2 regions of the Psychrobacter sp. Ps7 genome follow, and region 1 is predicted to be linked to the other one. Evidence: predicted binding sites of a transcription regulator. Region 1 holds the regulator's gene; the other holds the start of a gene.
The links. The regulator PhoB, encoded in region 1, activates phosphate uptake and scavenging genes when phosphate is short. The targets are predictions, from matches to a motif close to TGTCATNAANCTGTCATAA.
Positions count from the first base shown of each region.

Region 1 (3,354 bases):
ATAATATCAATTGAAGTCCATTTAAAAAACTAAAGAGAGATAGATGCCAGCAGATGACAATAATCCGCAATTAAAACAAAAGAAAAAGCCAACCTTTTTAAATCGTGTACTCAGTGTGCTTATTAAAGCGGCTGTATTGTTGATGCTATTATTTGTATTTGATAGGCTCTTACCCAGTATCAGCCAACAAACTCAGTCATTTGTGATAGCAAAATGGCAACAGCTCAGTTTGTTACAGCAAGAACTACCGACGGAAAACAGCTTACCCAGTCCACTTCCAGAACAACATCTAACAGATACATGGGGCGCTGCACGCAGTCAAGGTCGCAGTCATGAAGGTATCGATATCTTTGCCGCACGAGGCACACCAATACGAGCCACGACACAAGGCATCGTCAGCAAAGTTGGTGAAAATACGTTAGGCGGTCGTGTAGTGGTCGTGGTTGGACCAGGCGGCGCAGGGCATTATTATGCGCATTTAGAAGATTATGCAGATATTAGTCCAAACGACTGGGTCGATGCTGGCGATATCATCGGCTACGTCGGCGACAGTGGCAATGCAAAAGGTACGCCGCCACATGTGCATTACGGTATTTATATCAGCGGCAGTGCAGTGAACCCCTATCCACTTTTACAAAAAGATTAGGGTATCGCAGCTGATCTAATGTGGGCAGCTGGAAATACCATACTGAACGTCGAGCCTACCCCTTCTACTGATTCAATTTGTAAATTAGCCTCATGCTGATACAAGACGTGTTTAACGATGGCCAAACCTAGCCCTGTGCCGCCAGTCGCCCGACTACGACCTTTATCAATACGATAAAAGCGCTCCGTCAACCGTGCGATATGCTCAGGTGCAATACCAATACCGTTGTCTTCGACGGCAAATCGGCAACCTTCTGACGTTTTTGTCCAGCTAATGGCGATATTACCGCCCTTGGGCGTGTATTTGATGGCATTAATCACCAGATTAGAAAGCGCGCTATTTAGATACATCTCTGAGCCATACAGTCCGTCATAAGTGTCTATCTGCAAGTGAATGGTATGCCCATACTCTTGATTGTACGCTTGCGCATCATCATAAACATGGGTCAGCAGCTTGGTCATATCAATATAACTGAGCTCATGGGTTTCTTCGATTTCGATGCGAGATAACAGCAATAAGTCATTCACAATTCTATTCATACGCGCAGTCTGTTGGCTCATCAGCTCAAACCCTCGCTTCCAATGCGGCGGCATATCTGGCTGATCCGAAAAATTTTCTAGATAACCCATCATGACGGTCAACGGTGTGCGTAACTCATGCGAGACATTCGCCACAAAATCGCGGCGCATCTCTTCTAAATGATGCAAGCGCGTCACATCATAAATAATGAGCAGCTTCTCATCGCCAAAAGGCGTGAGCTCACACTTTAGATAACGCTTGGGCGCGCGCCACGAGACAATGTGCACACCATCCTGAGCACCATCGTTAGGGTTGGTCGTCGCCTGATAATACTGACGAAATTCAGGCGCACTAATAAAGTCAAAAATGCACTTACCTTTATCTGATAACTGTAACAACATTAAATCTTCGGCGGCCTGATTCCACCATTCGAGCCCATCATCGTCATTGAGCAAAACCACCGCATCACGCAATGCGCGTAGTGCGCTTCTAATTTTTTTGAGTTGATCCGTTGTATTCTGCTGAGTTGCTAGCAGTGATTTATTTTGTTGGTCGCCTTGAGCCGATATTAGGGTGTTCATCCATCATCCTTATCACTATTCGCCGTTTTTCACTGTGCTACGATTGACATACTGCTTTTATAGCGAATAAAAACCGTCCGTTAAATTGGTTCAATAAAGCTAGAAAATCGATAGCCTGTCCCGCGTACTGTCTGTATCAACGTATCACATTGATGCGGTCGTAGTAATGTCCGCAAACGTTTGATATGCACATCAATGGTTCTATCTTCGATATATACATTACCGCCCCATACTTGGTCTAGCAGCTGCGTCCGCGTATAGGCACGCTCTGGATGACTCATAAAAAATGCCAGTAATCGATATTCCGTAGGACCAACATCAACCACTTTACCAGCCGCTGTCACCCGCTGACTTTTGGGATCAAGGCTCAGATTGCCGATTTCGATAGGTTTATCACTACTGAGCGCGTTACTACGACGCAATACTGCTTTGATTCTGGATATTAACTCACGTGTCGAAAAAGGCTTGGTCATATAATCATCAGCACCAGCATCAAGGCCATGCACCTTGCTGTCCTCTTCACTTTTAGCCGTCAACATAATGACTGGTATCTCAGCAAGTAGCTCATCATTTTTGAGCAATCGACAAAAATCAATGCCACTTTTATCGCCGGGCAGCATCCAATCTAGCAAAATCAGCGCAGGGCGGTGATCGACCACTTGTTGGTGCGCCTCAGATACATCCGCTGCCTGCAAACTATCAAATCCCGCCATCTCTAGCGTCATGACGATCATTTCACGAATCGCAGGTTCATCTTCAACAATCAAAATTTGCTCATTATACATACGGCATTCTCAGTGTTAGAGGACAACATTTAGCTGACAAAAAAGGCGATAAATGCTCGCCTGCTGCTCCCTATTAAACGGGGTAATTATGACAGCTTAATGACATTCAACTTTTAAGCGGTTCATAGGTCTCGTGACGGCTAATGCTTAGTTTACTCAATCTACTTCTAACAAGAAATTCAATGGCCCATCATTGACGCTCGACACTTGCATATTAGCGCCAAACTGACCCGTTGCCACGTTTGAATGTTGCGTGTTGGCGTAGGCGACCAATTGTGCAAACAACGCTTGCGCCGCATTAGGTGCCATCGCCCCACCAAAGTCAGGGCGACGACCCTTGTCTGTTTTTGCCATTAGCGTAAACTGTGATACCAATAACAGTCCGCCACCAACTTGCTGGACATTTTTATCCAGTTTGCCGTACTTGGCAGGATCATCATCATTGTCAAAAATACGATAGGTGAGGATTTTATCCACCATGCGCTGGGCGCTTGTTAGGTCGTCATCAGGCCCTAAACCAATATAAGCCAATATGCCTTGCTCAATCGTACCAACACACTGCGCATCGACGGTGACACTAGCACGGCGTACGCGCTGTATAAGTGCTTTCATTTACGGATTCCTTACCAATTATGCCCATACAATAATACGCCGTCCATGATAAAATACGGCCATTCTCTTGCTTATTAATTATTACATCACACCCTATTTTGGTAGCCTCATTATGAATGTATTCACTACTTTACAACAGCTTGTCCCGCAGCAGCAACTGAGTAAAGTTGCTGGGCGTCTAGCCGCTAGCCGCCATCCTTATGTTAAACGC
Region 1 covers NZ_JADQAH010000023.1:35,727-39,080, forward strand. The annotation lists gene I3257_RS09080 (M23 family metallopeptidase) at 44-646, shown strand; gene phoR (phosphate regulon sensor histidine kinase PhoR) at 643-1,746, opposite strand; gene phoB (phosphate regulon transcriptional regulator PhoB) at 1,827-2,531, opposite strand; gene dtd (D-aminoacyl-tRNA deacylase) at 2,688-3,143, opposite strand; gene asd (archaetidylserine decarboxylase) at 3,256-3,354, shown strand, end outside.

Region 2 (3,354 bases), on a different contig from region 1:
CTTTTTCGAGTGCTTGATAAATAGGGACGGTACCAATCGGCACGGGCGAGTTACGAATCAGCCATTCGCGGGTTTCGTGAATATGATTACCAGTCGACAAATCCATGATGTTATCCGCACCCCAACGCGTGGCCCACGTCATTTTAGACACCTCTTCATCGATAGAAGAACCTAACGCTGAGTTACCGATATTTGCGTTGATTTTCACCAAGAAATTGCGTCCGATAATCATCGGTTCAGATTCTGGATGGTTAATGTTATTAGGAATAATCGCTCGCCCAGCCGCCACTTCGCTACGCACAAATTCAGGGGTGATAATCGCAGGCGTATGCGCCCCAAAAGTCTCGCCTTCGTGCTGGCGCATATCAGTCAAGGCGTGTTGTTTTTGCGTTTCGCGAATGGCGATATATTCCATCTCAGGCGTAATAATACCGCGGCGTGCATAGTACATCTGCGTGACGTTACCTGCTTTGCCATCGACATCTTTGGCGCGGCGAGGTTTGTCGATATGAGCAAATCGTAGATTGGCAGTACTGATATCGCGGGCGCGTGCCATTCCATAAGAGCTAGACAGTCCGCTTAACTGTTCGGTATCACCGCGCTCAGCAATCCAACCTTCACGAAGCTTTGGTAAGCCTTTGGTCAAATCAATCTCGACGTTGGGATCGGTATAAACGCCTGATGTGTCATAAACATAAAATGGTGGGTTCTGTTCCCATTCGTTCTCAGAAACGCCTTGCACAGGGGTAGGATCAAGCGTGATTTCACGCATGGGTACTTGAATATCGGATCTAGAGCCTTCGATATAGACTTTACGGGAGGCGGGGAGTATGCGGTGTAAATCGCGAGCGTCTTCTTCGAAACGAGCATCACTGGCACTGCGGTGAGCAGGGGTCTTTAACGCGTCTGTCTTAGAAGGTTTTTGAGAAGGAGAAGTAGCTAATAAATTTGTCATATGCTGTCCTAGCGTGTTGGTTTTTGAATAAAAACAACACCGCCAGTAGCTGCGGGGGTAGCATCTGTGATCCAGACAAATTTAGCTCATGAGCATCAGCCTACGACCAAAAAATATAGTCGCGGATGATGCTCATCAAACGTTGGACGCAGCTTTATATCAGTCTTCACTACTTAATAGTACATCACGCACATTAAGGGAGTAATGAGGATAAAAAAGGCATTTCTGCACGTCCTTTGCCATAAATAACAAAGTGCTTAAGACTTCCCTGCGTCGGTACTAACCGCATCAGGTTCGGCGGGTGATCTCTCAGCGAATGTATAAAGGCGACTACTTTAATAAAGCAAGTTTAGTAAAGCGAGCCGATAATACACCGCACCCCGAGTCTGTCAGTGTTGTAAATCACATCAATACTAACAAAGTTCTGCAATGAGGGCTAATGATATTTAGATGAAAATATTAGGCGTTGAGTTTGAGGTTCGATGTTTTTATGAGAACGACTCTAGAGTACCAGTGATTGAAATCACTTGATATTACTGAGCTGTAGATAGCTTATCTAAATATTATGTAAAGCGAATGAAAGATTGCAGAGGTTGTCATTAAACTGTCATAAAGATTTGGCAAGATAGCACGCATGTCACAAACAATGCTTTTTTGTATCGTTGTTAAACTTTAGGAGTCCTACATGCGTTATTCGTTATTAGCAGTGGCCGTTAGTTGTACATTAGTGCTTACGGCATGTAATAAATCGACTGAAACGACAGAGCCAGCTGCGGATAGCAGTAGCGCTGTCACCACCACTGAAGCAACTACTCAGACAACGTCTGCTTCTGCAGCAGGTTTTAAATCTGCTGAGAATATCGCTATGAATATCACGGGTGCAGGGGCATCGTTCCCGCAGCCTATCTATGCTAAATGGTCTTACGACTACAACGCTGCTACCGGTGGTCAAGTCAATTACCAGTCGATTGGCTCTTCTGGTGGTATCAAACAAATCGAATCAAAAACAGTCGATTTTGGGGCGTCTGACGCGCCAATGACGCCTGAAGAGCTAGACGCAGCAGGCTTGATTCAGTTTCCGACGGTTATCGGTGGCGTCGTGCCAATCGTCAACATCGATGGTATTGAGCCGGGCGCGTTGAAATTAGACGGTGCAACGTTAGCAGACATCTATTTGGGTAAAATCAGTAATTGGAATGACCCTGCTATCACAGCCATGAACCCAGATTTGACCTTGCCTGATGCTGCTATTACTACCGTATTCCGCTCAGACGGTTCAGGTACAACGTTTAACTTCACTGATTACTTAGCCAAAGTTTCACCAGACTGGAAAGACACAGTTGGTGTTGATAAAACAGTCAAATGGCCAACGTCTGCGACTGGTGCAGGTGGTAAAGGTAACGAAGGGGTGTCTAGCTACGTCAACCGTATGAAAAACTCTATCGGCTACGTTGAGTATGCCTACGCTAAGCAAAACAACATGTCACATACTGCATTGAAAAACGCTGCTGGCAACGTCGTTCAACCATCTGCTGAGACATTTGCTGCGGCAGGTGATATCGACTGGTCAAAACAAGCAGGCTTTTATAAAGTCATCACCAACTCTGAGACTGAGCAAGCATGGCCGATAGCTGCTGCGACCTTTATCTTGGTACATAAGCAGCCAGAGAATCCTCAGCAAGTGGCTGGCGTGTTGAACTTCTTTGATTGGGCTTATAGCCAAGGCGACGATGATGCCATGGTACTCGATTACGTACCATTTTCTGATGCAGCCGTTGCCTTATTCAAGGAAAAATGGAATGAGGTAAAAGGCAGTGATGGACAGCCTGTTTATAAGCCTGCTCAGTAACCTGTTTCTGCTAAATATTCTTTAATACCTTGTCAGTGCCTTACTAGTCCCTTTCGAGTTATCCTCTCGAATAACTATTCTCCGGTAGTTATTTGAGAGGTTTTATCACAGCAAATTTGATGACAAGTTTGTTGTGATAAAACCGAATGAATGCTTCTACTATTTTGACTTGATTCTATTTAATGCTGAGACACTTATGAATGATTTAAGGTCCCAACTGGCTAAACAAAAGCGCTATGACTTATTGTTTGTGAATGCTACTAAGGCTTTTGCCATATTAGTACTCTTATCGTTGGGCGGCATTTTAGTCTCCTTGATCATCGGAGCATGGCCGAGCATTCAAACATTTGGTCTTGGGTTTTATACGAGTAATAATTGGGATACGGTCGCCAATGAGTACGGGGCGCTAGCACCTATCTATGGTACGTTGGTGACATCTTTTATCGCGATTTTAATTGCAGTACCAATCAGTTTTGGCATTGCCATATTTTTGACCGAGATGTGCCCAACCTTCCTCAAAAAACCACTTGGTATCGCCATTGAGCTATTG
Region 2 covers NZ_JADQAH010000012.1:193-3,546, forward strand. The annotation lists partial or broken gene I3257_RS06040 (phosphomethylpyrimidine synthase ThiC) at 1-955, opposite strand, end outside; TPP riboswitch at 1,204-1,348, opposite strand; gene pstS (phosphate ABC transporter substrate-binding protein PstS) at 1,641-2,804, shown strand; gene pstC (phosphate ABC transporter permease subunit PstC) at 3,001-3,354, shown strand, end outside.
Region 2: the regulator PhoB is predicted to act here: its motif matches at 1,550-1,568, upstream of pstS (phosphate ABC transporter substrate-binding protein PstS).